One region of the Methylocella sp. CPCC 101449 genome, then DNA from elsewhere that is predicted to be linked to it. Evidence: predicted binding sites of a transcription regulator. Region 1 holds the regulator's gene; each other region holds the start of a gene.
What was found. Region 1 encodes PhoB, which activates phosphate uptake and scavenging genes when phosphate is short. Its sites were predicted from a motif close to TGTCATNNANCTGTCAT; they were not measured.
Positions count from the first base shown of each region.

Region 1 (3,579 bases):
TCGTCACCCATCCGGCGACGACCACCCATCAGCGTCTGCCGCAGGCCGATCGTGAAGCGATGGGGATTGGCGAGGGCATGCTGCGCCTGTCCATCGGCCTCGAAGACATCGAAGACATTCTGGAAGATTTCCAGGCCGGCATCGCGGCGATTTAGCCGTCACAACGTTGCTGGCTTGCCTTTGATGAGCCCATCAAAGGCAAGCCAGAGGGCGTTAAGGCGCTACAAAAACCCGCCACACTTGCCGTTTACGGTCCTGCCGGCGTGAAGGCAGTGGATAAGTAGAGGCTTGTCCGCCGGCCCCGACGCGCCGCATCCCAGCGTCGGCAAACTCAATGTTTGCATGGAGTTGATACCGCCACAGCCGGCGCCGGGATCGTCGAAAAGCAGCGAAGGGCTTGGGGAAAACGGATTTCACCCACATGAACATTGAACAGGGACTCTTGCGCGTGATTCTACGGCTAGTGTAGATTCAACGCTGTCTACTACGACATTTCGTGCGGCGGACCTTTCAGCAAGCGTGACATGCGTCCAACGCTCACCGGTACATCCGGGGAGCGGGCCAGACGGATTCACGGCAAAACGGACTTAGGAGAACAGCATGTCCTGGACCGATGAGCGCGTTGAGACGCTCCGTAAGCTCTGGTCGGATGGTCACAGCGCCAGCCAGATCGCAGCCGAGATCGGCAATGGCATCACGCGCAATGCGGTGATCGGCAAGGTGCACCGGCTTGGTCTGTCGGGCCGCGTCAAGGCGCCGTCGACGGCCGCGCCGCGCCCCCGTGTCTCGCAGCCTCGCGCCCATCGGCCGGCGGCGGTTCAGCGGTCGGGCACCATGGGCGGTGGTATGGTGCGCGGCAATACCGCGCTCGCCTTCGCGCCGCGCGCCTATGAGGCGCCGGTGCTCAAGCCGATCGAGGAAGTCCTGCTGCCGATGTCGGAGCGGGTGACGATCATGGAGCTGAAGGAAGCCATGTGCCGCTGGCCGCTCGGCGATCCCGCGACATCCGAGTTCCGCTACTGCGGCGGCAAGTCCGATCCCGGTGCCACCTACTGCCCCTATCATTCGCGCATGGCCTATCAGCCGGCGCAAGATCGCCGCAACCGCTCGAAGATGCAGGTTCCGCGGCTGACCTGATCAGGCAGCTATTCGGAAAAGTTAAAGGCGTGTGATCAATCACACGCCTTTTTTCTTTTCGGCTTCGGTGAAGTGGATCAATCCCGCGAGCAATCAATCCCGCTCGAAAGTCTCGTCGAAGGAATAGCCGGCGCCGCGCACCGTGCGTAGCGGATCGCGTTCGCGGCCGCGGCTGATCGCCTTGCGCAGGCGCCCGATGTGCACGTCGACCGTGCGTTCGTCGATATCGATGGACAGGCCCCACACCGCGTCGAGCAGTTGCGCGCGTGAGAAGACGCGGCCCGGCTTTTCCATCAGATGTTCGAGCAACCGGAATTCGGTGGGACCCAGATGCAATTCGCGGCCGTTGCGATGGACGCGGCGCGTTTCGCGATCGAGTTCGATCGGTCCACGTTGCAGCTTGGTGGCGATGCGTTCCGGCCGCGAGCGGCGCAGAAGAGCATGTACCCGGGCCATCAGTTCCGGCACCGAGAACGGTTTCACCACATAGTCGTCGGCGCCGACCGAAAGGCCGCGCACCCGTTCCTGTTCCTCGCCGCGCGCGGTGAGCATGATCACCGGCAGGCCTTTGGTCGCCTCCCGCGCCCGCAGGCGTCGGCAGATTTCCAGGCCCGAGACGCCGGGCAGCATCCAGTCGAGGATCAGGAGATCGGGCACCTCCTCGGCGAGGCGGATTTCCGCCTCGTCGCCCCGTTCGATCCTTTCCACGGTGAATCCGGCCGCTTCCAGATTGTAGGCAAGCAGCAGCGCGATGGCCGGCTCATCCTCGACTATGAGGATGCGCGGTGCGGTCGCCTCGTTGCGTGGCCGCCTGTCGTTCACAGACACGGGTTTCGATTCATTCGTGAAAGTCTGCATGGATCAGCCTCTATTTTGCCGCCGCTGCTTGAGACTCAAGACCCGATGATCCACCCTTGGGTCGTTCCACCGGCAGCGGTTCGCCGGTGACGAGATAATGTACGGTTTCCGCGATGTTGGTCGCGTGATCGCCGATCCGCTCGATGTTCTTCGAGCAGAACAGCAGATGGGTGCAGAACGAAATGTTGCGCGGATCTTCCATCATGAAGGTGAGGAGATCGCGGAAGACGGAGTCTTCCAGCGCGTCGACATCAGCGTCGCGCCGCCACACTTCGTCGGCCGCCGCCACGTTCTTCTGAGCATAGGCGTCGAGCACGTTCTTGAGCTGAATGGCCGCGATATCGGCCATGTGCTTGAGACCGACGAGCGTGCGCGGCACGCGCATGTCGCCGGAAATCTTCGTCGTGCGCTTGGCGATGTTCTTGCAGAGATCGCCGACACGTTCCAGATCGCTGGCGATATGGATGGCGGCGACCAGTTCTCTGAGATCGACGGCCATGGGCTGGCGCCGGGCGATGGTCAGCACGGCCTTTTCTTCGATCTCGCGCTGCAAAGCGTCGAGCTTGGGGTCACGTTCGATGGTGCGGCGAGCCAGGTCCGCATCGAGGCGCGACAGCGCGTCGATGGCGTCATAAAGCATCTTCTCCGCGATCCCGCCCATTTCGGCGAGGCGGCTGCCGATGAAGTGCAGCTCCTCGTCATAGGCCTTCACGGTATGCTGGTCGGTGGTCATGTTGATCTCCGGAATCCTGTCTCAGCCGAAGCGGCCGGTGATGTAGTCCTGCGTCTGTTTTTGTTCCGGCGACATGAAGATTTTCGAGGTCTGGTCGAATTCGATCAGATCGCCGAGATACATGAATGCCGTCTTGTCCGAGCAACGCGCCGCCTGCTGCATGTTGTGCGTGACGATCGCGATCGTGTAGCGCGTCTTCAGCTCGTCGATCAGTTCTTCGATCTTGGCGGTCGAGATCGGATCGAGCGCCGAACAGGGCTCGTCGAACAGGATCACTTCCGGGCGGATGGCCACGGTGCGGGCGATGCACAAGCGCTGCTGCTGGCCGCCCGAAAGGCTGAGGCCGCTGGCATTGAGCTTGTTCTTCACTTCTTCCCACAGCGCCGCGCCACGCAGCGCCGTTTCGACGCGGCCGTCCATCTCGCTCTTCGGCAGCTTTTCGTAGAGGCGGATGCCGAAGGCGATGTTGTCATAGATTGTCATCGGGAATGGCGTCGGCTTCTGGAACACCATGCCGACGCGGGCGCGCAGCAGGTTGATGTCGAGTTTCGGGTCGAGAACATTCTGCCCGTCGAGCAGAACCTCGCCCTCGGCGCGCTGGTTCGGATAGAGGTCGTACATCCGGTTGAGGATGCGCAGCAGCGTGGACTTGCCGCAGCCCGACGGTCCGATGAAGGCGGTGACCTTGTTGGTCTCCAGCTCCAGGTTGATGTTCTTCAGCGCTTTCGTCGTGCCGTAATAGAAGTTGAGGTTACGGACCGACAGTTTGATGTCCGAAGGCGAAGGCCGATTGGCCGGCTGCGACTCGACGGGCTTGAGAACAGTGGCACTCTCACTCATTTCGGCTTCCT
Region 1 covers NZ_JAPDHU010000001.1:898,516-902,094, reverse strand. The annotation lists gene OIM99_RS03995 (O-succinylhomoserine sulfhydrylase) at 1-155, shown strand, start outside; gene OIM99_RS03990 (GcrA family cell cycle regulator) at 601-1,137, shown strand; gene phoB (phosphate regulon transcriptional regulator PhoB) at 1,231-1,995, opposite strand; gene phoU (phosphate signaling complex protein PhoU) at 2,006-2,728, opposite strand; gene pstB (phosphate ABC transporter ATP-binding protein PstB) at 2,750-3,568, opposite strand; gene pstA (phosphate ABC transporter permease PstA) at 3,565-3,579, opposite strand, start outside.

Region 2 (3,579 bases), 440 kb from region 1:
CGAAGCCGGGGAAAGCGTTGAAACTGGCCTCGAACATCTTCAGATAGTCGATCATCGGCTGCGCCCGCTCGGTGAGCCGCTCGCCCGGCACGATCGTGGCGATACCGGGGGGATAAACCACGAAGGGCGTCGTCGCGACACGGCCGGCAATGGCGTCGATGGGCAGGTAGTCGACGTCATTGCGAACGAGGCAGCGCGCCGCGTCGCGGGGCGACAGAACGATTTCAGGCAGATGCTCGGCAGAAAATTGCTTCGCCTGAAGGGCGCTGACACCGGCCGCGCGGAAAAAGCGATGCATCTCCCCGCACAGATCGCGCAACCGCACGCCCGCGTAACGCTTCGACCTGCGCCTGTAGAATTCGGGGATGGCTTCTTCCAGGAGCGCATTGTCGTCGTGCAGCTTTTTGAAGGCGACCAGTCCGCTCACCAGGGTTCCCGCCTTGCTGGCCTCGATGCCCGGCGTCAGCAGGAAGAGCAAAGAATTGAGGTCGTTCTTCTCAGCAACGATGCGGTTTTCGCGCAAATATTGGGCGACGACGGGGGCTGGGATACCGTGTTCGGCGTAGCTGCCGGTCGCGCGGTCGAAGCCTGGTGTCAGCAGTGTCAGCTTGTTCGGATCCGTCATCGCGAAACCCGCCGCCATATCGGGGAAGCCGTGCCAGGCCTCGCCGGGCGCAAGCTGCCAATAAGCAGGATTGCTCGCCAGTTGATCGGTGCTGATCGTTTCCCAGGCGACATTGTGGCTGCCGCCCTCGCGCGACACGTCCGGAATGGCAACGCGATCAGGCACGAAGGGCTCGAAGAACCAGCGGCGTTCCGGCCGCGCCTCCTTCTCTTCGAACTCGCGACGCACCGCGCGAATCTTTTTGCGCAGTTCGATGCCCAGCCGGATCGTGTCGTCCCACAGCACTTCGCCGGAACGGCCCTTCATCATCTGCGCACCGACATCGAGTGACGCGAAGAGCGGATAGAAGGGCGACGTCGAGGCATATTGCATGAAGCTCTCGTTGAAGCGCCGGTGCTCGACCCGCCGCTTCTGGCCGTGGATATGGCGGTCTTTCAAATGGATCTGCGACGCCTGCGAGAAGCTCGCGAGTTGTTTATGGGTCGATTGCGTGGCGATGATGCCCGGCGCATCGGGCCCCAGATTGGTGAGCCCCATGGCGAACCGCCCCGCATAGAGCGGATGGAATTTCATGAAGCCGGCCCAGGCCTCGTCGAACAGGATATATTCGCAGAGGTGCCCGATGCGCTCCAGGATCATCTGCGCATTGTGGATCGTGCCGTCGTAAGTGCATTGTTCGACGACCGCGACGCGGAAGGGACGCGGCTTGCGCCACGCCTCCGGGTCCTTGACCAGAGGATGATTGCGGATGCGCTGACGCAAAGCGTCTTCATCAAAGGCATCCCATGCCATGGGACCGATCAGCCCCCAGGCATTGCGAACCGTCGGCACATAGACCGGGATGCCACCGCTGATCATCAGCGCGCCATGATGGGCCGCCTTGTGGTTGTTGCGGTCGAACAGCACAAGATCGCCATCAGTCACCAGCGCCGCGAGCGCGACCTTGTTCGAGGTCGAGGTGCCATTGAGGACGAAGTAGGTCTTTTCAGCTCCAAAAATCTTCGCCGCTTCTTTCTGTGCCTGAAGCGCCGGACCCTCATGGGTCAACAAATCGCCAAGATCGAGCACGGAATTGTCGAGATCGTCGCGAAAGACGGCTTCTCCAAGATGTTCCATGAACACCCGGCCGATCGGGCTGCGGCTATAGAACACGCCGCCATTGTGGCCGGGACAGGTCCAGAGCTGGTTACCCTCTTCCGCATAGTCGACGAGCGTGCCGAAGAACGGTGTTTTCAGCGTCTCGGCATATTGCTTCAGGCGGCTGATGAGGTTCTTGGCGATGAAGGGCGGCGTCTCCTCCGAAAGGAAGACATAGCCGTCGATGAAATCAAGCACTTCGACGGGCACGTCCTCGAACCGCTTGCGGCGAATCAGCAATATGATCGGAAAGTCGAGACCGCGACGACGCATCAGGTTGATCAGCGCCGCGGTCTTGCCCTCCAGGCCTTTCTTGCCCCAGTCGACCACCATGCAGCCGATGGCGGCATCGGTCTGCACCGCGATTTCGGCATCCTCGAGTTTGCGCGCCTTGACGACCTCGAAACCGGAACGTTCGATTTCACTGACAATCTGATTGACGCGGACGCCCTCGAGATCGTCCGCTTCAAAAATAGGCGTCGAGAAGAGGAACGTGAAACGTCTGAAATAGTCCATATCTGCCCCGATCGAATGAATATCGATCTGTCGCCGCCTTAGATGACAGTATGGTGACTATAGGATATCGCTGCGACAAGCCCTAGCACTGCCTGCCGGGGCTTGTCAGAGGAGGGTCAGCCCCGACAGTCGCTCTCCCCGACACCCTTCTGGGGCATCGCGCCCTATCTGACGTAGCTGATGGGCAGGCCCGAGACGGGATGGGGCATGATGTCCATGGCGACACCGTAAATCGACTGCAAAGCGGCCGGTGTCATGATCTCGGAAGGCGCACCGCGCACGATCAACTTGCCGCTGTGCAGCGCGATGATCTCGTCGCAGAAACGCGCCGCCATGTTGACGTCGTGCAAGACGACGACGACACCGAGACCGCGTTCGCGCGCCAGACGTTGGACAAGCGACAGCACATCGATCTGATGGGCGACGTCAAGCGCCGAGATCGGTTCATCGAGCAACAGGCATTCGGCATCCTGTGCCACCAGCATGGCGAGCCACACGCGCTGGCGCTCACCCCCCGAAAGCGTATCAACCAGACGATCGGCGAAAGGCTCGACGTCGGTCAGTTTCATCGCTTCCGCCACTTTATCGCGATCGCTCTGGCCGAAGCGGCCCAGCGCCCCATGCCAGGGATAGCGGCCCAGCGCCACAAGCTCCTTGACCAGCATGCCCGAGGCTGGCGGCGTCTGTTGCGGCAGATAGGCGACCTTGCGGGCAAACGGCCTGTCGCCCCAGTCCTTCAACGTTTTGCCCTCGAAACGAACCGTACCGCTCGTGACCGGCTGTTGACGCGCCAGCAGTTTGAGCAAAGTCGACTTGCCCGAACCATTATGACCGATGAGCCCGACAACGCGCCGCGCCGGCAAGGTCATGGTCAACGGTTCGAGCAGCCGCCGCTCGGGGATGGCGAACGTGACATCGTCGAGCTGGAAGAGCGGTTCGCTCATGGTGTTCCCAGCGGCGGTTGTCGCGCGGTCGAGTAAGCTAAGATCTGTCATCTGTTGAACCTGATGGGCACGGCGAGGGTAATGGCGCCACCGCCCATATTGGCGGGAGGGGCGGGAACAGGGCTGGCACGGCGCGGCAACGACACGGCCTCGGCATCAAGCGCGGAATCGCCAGAGCCTGCGACGAGACGCGCGCCGACGACAGCGCCCGAACGATTGATGGTGAAAGCGATGGTGACCGTACCGGCGCCGGCCGCGCCAGCCGGAAAGCGCTTGTAGCGATTGAGATGGGCGACCAGGCTGCTGCGCCAAGTCGCCGGAGAAACGGACGACGCGCCCGAGGCGCCGGCCGCCGGA
Region 2 covers NZ_JAPDHU010000001.1:456,014-459,592, forward strand. The annotation lists gene OIM99_RS02110 (Orn/Lys/Arg decarboxylase N-terminal domain-containing protein) at 1-2,278, opposite strand, end outside; gene OIM99_RS02115 (ATP-binding cassette domain-containing protein) at 2,443-3,222, opposite strand; gene OIM99_RS02120 (TonB family protein) at 3,270-3,579, opposite strand, start outside.
Region 2: OIM99_RS02110 (Orn/Lys/Arg decarboxylase N-terminal domain-containing protein) is a predicted target of PhoB. The motif match lies at 2,321-2,337, and genes of this name have one in related genera.

Region 3 (3,579 bases), on a different contig from region 1:
GGCGCTGAGGGGAACTTTCCGACATTCTAATCTAATGTAGCACGTTAGTTCATCGTATAGCGTAGCATGGGGTAAACCAAAGCAAAATGAGCCTTTTAATTTAGCGCCATGTAACGTCCGCCACCGTTTCGCCGCCACTAGCAGGTGAATAACGTCATGGGCTTAGGTAAACTCCTGATATTATAGCACACTTTCTCCAGTTAGCGCGGACGATCCGCGTCGGGAGACGACTTATGCTGCAGAGCTGCTCCAAGGCCATCGACATGGCCAGCGATCATCTGGATCGCGCCGCGCAGGAAATGGCGCATGCGGTGGCCGCTCTGAAAAGCGTCACCGAGGCTGCCAGCGGGGATCACCGCGACCAGGCGCGGATGATTGGCGAAATGGCCAATGCTCAGGTCGAGATGGCGGCCGGTCTGGCCCTGCTCGTGCGGCACCTGCCGGCAGGGAAGGTCGACTATCTGCTCAGCAAGCTGGCGCTGCCGACGCTCACTCAGGAACATCAGCACTAAATCAGTCCCTCGAGGCCAATCGTTGCCTGGAACCGGCTTCGTGCCGGGTGAGCCGAGCGCGTGGGCGCTCGGCTTTGAGCCGTTTGGCCAACCTGCCGACATCGACATTCACCCGCCCGGTCAACCTAGGGGTTGGCCGGGTTCGCTCATCTGATGGCAGGTGAATATTTCTGTCGGAGGGGTTAGTGAACGGCGATGCGGCCTTGGGCGCGCAGTTTCTCGATTTCGTCCCGGAGCTTTAGTTTTTTGCGTTTCAGTTCCGCGGTTTTAAGAGGGTCGGAGGCTGGGCTTAGGCGGGAGGTCTCGATCTGTCTTTCGAGCGCCGAGTGGCGGCGTTCCAATTCAGCGATGTGACTTGCCACTGTCATCCTGCATCTCCTTTCGGTGTTGCGGACATAAAAGTGTGCCACAAAACGGAGAAGCCTCAAGCGGATTTCTGTCGTCTATCCTTCACATTTGGTGAAAGGCGCGACGAAACCCACCAGGTAAACGAATGCGCGCATTGCAAGCCTTGTATAGGTCAATATCATTGAACTGTTTGTCGGCTAAGCGTGCAATGTCGGCGATTCGTGTTCCCGCGGGTGTTGAAAAGAAATGTCGATCAGACTGAGTGAAGAAGAGCGCGCCGCATTTATGGCAGAGCTTGAGCGACTGCGGGAAGAACATCGCGATCTGGATGCAGCCATTGCCGCGTTGCAGGCGGTTGGGACGGTCGATCAATTGCAGGTGCAGCGTTTGAAGAAGCGCAAATTGCTGCTGCGCGATCGCATTCAGGTGGTCGAGGATCAGTTGACGCCTGATATCATCGCCTGATGCCTTTGGCCGGCGTGGCTTGCGAGGCCGCGCCGCTTCGTCTATCTCCGCCAACTTTGCTTATGTTCGCCAGCCTTGCCCGATAAGGGGAAATCCAGTGAGTCAGACCTCCGCTCCGGTCGCCATCATCATGGGAAGCCAGTCCGACTGGGAAACCATGCGTCACGCTGCCGAGACGCTGGAGGCGCTGGGTATTGGCTTCGAAGCCCGTATCGTTTCAGCGCATCGCACCCCCGATCGGCTGGTGGCCTTCGCCAAAGGCGCGCGCGAGGCTGGATTCAAGGTGATTATCGCGGGAGCGGGCGGCGCGGCGCATCTGCCGGGGATGGCCGCCTCGATGACGCCGCTGCCGGTTTTCGGCGTGCCTGTGGAATCGAAGGCCCTTTCCGGCATGGATTCTCTTCTGTCGATCGTGCAAATGCCGGCCGGTATCCCGGTCGGAACCCTGGCGATCGGCCGGGCTGGCGCCGTCAATGCGGCGCTGCTGGCCGCCGCCGTTCTCAGCCTGCAGGACAAGGCCCTCGCTGGCCGCCTCGATGCCTGGCGCGCGGCCCAGAGCAGCAGCGTAGCGGAAAAGCCGAGCGGAAACTGATTGGATGGCCATTTCACACACGCCGCTTCCGCCTGTCGCACCGGGCGCTACCGTTGGAATTCTGGGATCGGGCCAGCTTGGACGCATGCTGGCGCTGGCGGCGGCCAATCTCGGGCTGAAAACCCATATTTTCGCGCCGGATCGCGGTCCGGCCTGCGACGTCTCGACCTTCATGACCATCGCCCCTTATGAGGACGAGCAGGCTCTCGCAGCCTTCGCCGAAGCGGTCGCGGTGGTGACCTATGAATTCGAGAACGTACCGGCGGCGACCGCTGCTTTCCTGTCGGCGCGGTTGCCGGTTCTGCCCGATGCCTTGGCACTCGCCACCACCCAGGATCGGCTGGTGGAGAAGGATTTCCTGAACAAGATCGGTATTGCGACGGCGCCCTATAAGGCGGTCGACGATGCCGGCAGCCTGGCGCGCGCCGTGGCACAAATCGGGCGTCCTTCGATTCTGAAAACCCGCCGTTTCGGCTATGACGGCAAGGGCCAGGCGGTGGTGCGCGAGGGCGCGGACCTCGCCAGCGTGTTCCGTGGCTTGGGCGGCCACGCCTGCATTCTCGAGGGCACGGTGCCGTTTGTGCGCGAAGTCTCTGTGATCGCCGCGCGCGGCCGGGATGGCTCGTTCGCGGCCTGGGACGTCTGCGAAAACGAGCACGAGCATCATATTCTGTCGCGCACTCTGGTGCCGGCGCGGATCGCCGCCACCACTGCCCATCAGGCGACCGAAATCACCCGCCGTATCGTCGATGCGCTGGGCTATGTCGGGGTAATCGCGGTCGAAATGTTCGTGGTCGAGGACAAGCGTTCGGGCACGGAAGGCCTGATCGTCAATGAAATCGCGCCGCGTGTGCACAATTCCGGCCATTGGACGATCGATGGTGCGGTGACGTCGCAGTTCGCGCAGCATATCCGGGCGATCTGCGGCTGGCCGCTGGGCTCGCCACGCCGGCACGGGCGCATCGAAATGCGCAATCTGATCGGTGAGGATATCCACCTGTGGCGCGATATTCTGGGCGATGGGGCGGCGGGCTTGCATATTTACGGCAAGCACGAAGCGCGCAGCGGCCGCAAAATGGGCCATGTGACCCGGGTTTTGCCGGAGGAATCGGCGGAATAGGCCTTGAAAGGCTACGTCCAAGCTCTTGAGGCTGAAAAATCTGCGATTTTGCGGAGGTTCAGCCTGGATGTGCTGGACAGGGCAGGTCGATTCTGCTACTTCGCGGCCCACGGTACGGCGCCTTCGTCGCGCCGACAAAGATTTTTTCCCATTTTCCGGGGCGGAAGCACAGTCTGCCGTCCCATAGAACAGGATCGACGCGTGCAAGTTCTCGTTCGCGACAACAATGTTGACCAAGCCCTCAAGGCGCTGAAGAAGAAGATGCAGCGCGAGGGTATTTTCCGTGAGATGAAGCTCCGCGGCCACTATGAAAAGCCGTCGGAAAAGCGCGCTCGCGAAAAGGCTGAGGCCGTTCGTCGCGCCCGTAAGCTCGCCCGCAAGAAAATGCAGCGTGAAGGCCTCATTCCGATGAAGCCGAAGCCCGCGATGGGCATGCGCTGATACGGTTAGCGGCGCGTTAAGAATTTTCGCGTTTTTGTAGCAGGCGCCCGTGGGAACTCCCCTTCGGGCGCCGCCGCATTTAAAGGTTAATTTTGCCGGGC
Region 3 covers NZ_JAPDHU010000003.1:608,266-611,844, reverse strand. The annotation lists gene OIM99_RS23075 (hypothetical protein) at 1-25, opposite strand, end outside; gene OIM99_RS23070 (hypothetical protein) at 234-512, shown strand; gene OIM99_RS23065 (YdcH family protein) at 695-880, opposite strand; gene OIM99_RS23060 (DUF465 domain-containing protein) at 1,107-1,325, shown strand; gene purE (5-(carboxyamino)imidazole ribonucleotide mutase) at 1,456-1,917, shown strand; gene OIM99_RS23050 (5-(carboxyamino)imidazole ribonucleotide synthase) at 1,922-3,037, shown strand; gene rpsU (30S ribosomal protein S21) at 3,239-3,478, shown strand.
Region 3: OIM99_RS23065 (YdcH family protein) is a predicted target of PhoB. The motif match lies at 950-966, and genes of this name have one in related genera.

Region 4 (3,579 bases), 180 kb from region 1:
CGCAGATGCCGGCCCCAGACCTGGGTCAGGGAGCGACGGCCGAGCAATTGCGGATAGGGCGGCCCGGCGACGGCTATGCCGCGGGCCTTGCCGCGCATCATCTTGGTGGCGGCGGCATCTTCGGCCGGTTCACTGGCGAGGGATTCGAGGCCGCCGCGTTCGAGATCGGCACGGCGGAACATCAGCGATTTGCCCTGGGCGAAACCGGAGCCGAGCGTGTCGACCGCATATTGGATGCGCGCCTGATAGCTGTTGAGCATGGCGCATTCGACCATCGACCAGAAGCCCTCGGGCCGATCGCCGAAAGCCGGCGCCGTCACCATGCCGGCATCCTCGCGCCAGGCGCCGGTCAGGCGATGCAGATAGTCGGGCGCGACGAGCAGATTGCTGTCGACGAAAACGATGATGTCGAAGCGGGCATTGCGGAAGCCCTTCGCCATGTTGTTGAGCTTCGGATTGGGGCCGAGGCGCTCCATGCCGAAGAGCAGGCGGGCGGGGATATGCGGATGCCGGTCGATGGCGGCTTGCGTCAGCGGCACGATGGGATCTTGTGCATCGGCGACGCAGAAAATCAGCTCGTAGTCGGGCCAGTCGATCTGGAAGGACGCTTCGATCGTTTCCTTCGAATAGGGCTCGAGGCCGCAGAGCGGGCGGACGATGGTAATGCCTTTGGGCTTGCCGATCGTGCCAATGGGCGCGCCCTTCCGGCACCGGACCATGGCGATCGCGGCGCTGGCGACCTGGATGGTGAGAAGCGAGGCGGCGAGTGCTGCGGCGGACTGCGCGAGAATCGACATTGCGAATCCTGGGTAACCCGTCCCGTTGACGGAAGTATGACGCGGCCTGTCACGAAAGTGAGACACAAATCACGCATGCCGCTCTCGTCAGCCATGCATGAATCGTCTGACTATCGAATGGGCGAGACCGAAGCGATGTCCGAAACCAGACATGTCCGAACCCTCTTCCTCTCGGATGTTCATCTGGGAACACGCGGCTGCCAGGCGGCGGTCCTCCTCGATTTTCTCAAGGTCTACGAAGCCGACACAATCTATCTGGTCGGCGACATCGTCGACGGCTGGCGCCTGCGCCAGAGCTGGTACTGGCCGCAAAGCCATAACGACGTGGTGCAGAAGATGCTGCGCAAGGTGCGCAAGGGCACGCGCGTCATCTACGTGCCGGGCAACCATGATGAATTTTTCCGCGATTATGTCGGCTCGAATTTCGGCGGCATCGAGATCGAGGAAGAGGCTATTCATCGTTGCGCCGATGGCCGCTCGATGTTCATCCTGCATGGCGACAAATTCGACACGGTGGTGCGCAACGTGCGCTGGCTCGCGCTGCTGGGCGACTGGGCTTACGACTTCGCCATCTGGCTCAACGGCCATATCGCCCGCGTGCGCCGCTATTTCGGTCTGCCCTATTGGTCCTTCTCGCAATGGAGCAAGGACAAGGTCAAACGCGCGGTCAGCTTCATCAGCGCCTTCGAACAGGCCGTGGTGACGGACGCGCGCCGGCATGGCGTCGACATGGTTCTGTGCGGCCACATCCATAAGCCGACAATGCGCACCATCGACGGCGTGCTCTACATCAACACCGGCGATTGGGTGGAATCCTGCTCGGCTGTCGTCGAGAACGAGGATGGTCGCTTGGAGCTGATTCACTGGCATCAGGTGGCGGATGCGTTCGCGCCGGTTTCGGTGAAAGAGCTGAGCGGCGAACTGGTCGCCTGATCCGTCATTGCGAGAAGCGCAGCGACGAAGCAATCCAAGGCGGGCCGTAGAACGCCAGGAAGTGCCTGCGGTACAGGCATCTTTACGTTGAAAGCCCTATCCCCACGGTAGACTGGTCGCCGCCTTGGCATTTTCCACGATCGAGAGAAAGCTACGCGCGCTGCGCTCCAGGCTGTGCGACGCGCCGACCTTGCGGCAGAGTGCCTTGTCGATGCGTAGCGCCGACAGCGCCGCCTGACGCAGATCCGTGCCGATCACGCCGCAAGCTTCGCCATCGAAAATGGCGCGTGCGCCATCGGAAGGATAGCAGGCGACCGGCAAACCCGCAGCCAAAGCTTCCGCCATGACGAGGCCAAAAGTATCGGTGCGGCTGGGAAACACAAAGACATCGGCGGCGCGATAGACGGCGCCGAGATCGGCGCTCGACAGGGCGCCGAGAAAACGCACCTGCGGATATTTCTGTTGCAGCATCGCCCGCGCCGGGCCATCGCCGGCGACGATCTTGGTGCCGGGCAGATCGAGTTCGAGAAAGGCCTCGATGTTCTTTTCCACCGCCAGCCGGCCGGCGAAGAGAAACCACGGCCGCGGCAGATCGAACTGCGCCACCGGGCCTTCGGCAAATACTTTGGTGTCGACGCCCCGTTTCCAATGCACCATGCGGGCAAAGCCGTGGCCGCGTAATTCGCCGGCGAGCGCTTGCGTCGCTGCCATGGTTGCGGCCGCGCCATTGTGGAACCAGCGCAGCGCCGCATAGCTCCAGCGCTCGGGGATTGGCCAGCGCGCCGCGATATATTCGGGATAGCGCGTGTGGAAACAGGTGGTGAAGGGGATGCGGCGGCGGTGGCAGTAGAGCCGGGCCAGCAGGCCGATCGGCCCTTCGGTAGCGATATGGACGATATGCGGCGCGATGGCGGCGATGCGATGGGGCACGCTGCGCGGCGGCGGCAGGGCCAGCCGGATGGCCGGATAGGAGGGCATCGGCACCGAGCGATAGCCCTGGGGTGTCAGCAGATGCAGATCGACGCCCAGCTCCGGCAGCGCCCGCGACAGCCATTCATAGGTGCGCGAGACGCCGTTGATCTGCGGCGTCCAGGCGTCGGTCACCAAGAGCAGGCGAAGCGGATCGGGTTGATCGGCGGCCCGCACCTGGGGCCGTGCCTGCCGCCTGCGCGCCGCCGGCTGGCCGGCATCGACGAAAGAAAGCGCCATCCGCAGTTCTCCGCCCGGACTTTCCGAGGATCACTGCGGCCCCAAGAACATATTCGCACTGCGGTTATGTGACAGTGTTCATGAGAGGGCTGGCGTTTCGCCGTCGTACCAGGCACGCAGCAGGTGATGGGCGATGGCGATCGGGTTGGGCGCCTCGAAACCATCGGGATGGCTGCGCCGAAGCATCAAATCGACATCCTGCCGGGTGAACCAGCGGCAATCCTCCAATTCGGTCTGGTCCACCACGATGTCGCGGTTGAGCGCCTGCGCGACGCAGCCGATCATCAGCGAGGAGGGAAAGGGCCAGGGCTGCGAGGCGACATAGGCGACGCGGCCGATTCGGATGCCTGATTCTTCCAGAATTTCCCGGCGCACCGCGTCCTCGATCGTCTCGCCCGGCTCGAGAAAGCCGGCGAGCGCCGAATACATACCCTTGCCGAAGCGCCCGGAGCGGCCGAGCAGACAGTCGTCGCCGTCGACGGCCAGCATGATCACCACCGGGTCGGTGCGTGGAAAATGCTGGGCGCCGCATTTCGGACATTCGCGCCGCCAGCCGGCGCCGACGACATTCGAGGGTGCGCCGCAATTGCTGCAAAATCGGTGGCGCGCATGCCAGAACATCACGCTCTTGGCCTGGCCG
Region 4 covers NZ_JAPDHU010000001.1:720,455-724,033, reverse strand. The annotation lists gene OIM99_RS03255 (glycosyltransferase) at 1-797, opposite strand, end outside; gene OIM99_RS03250 (UDP-2,3-diacylglucosamine diphosphatase) at 933-1,730, shown strand; gene OIM99_RS03245 (glycosyltransferase family 1 protein) at 1,827-2,939, opposite strand; gene nudC (NAD(+) diphosphatase) at 3,018-3,579, opposite strand, start outside.
Region 4: OIM99_RS03250 (UDP-2,3-diacylglucosamine diphosphatase) is a predicted target of PhoB. The motif match lies at 823-839, and genes of this name have one in related genera.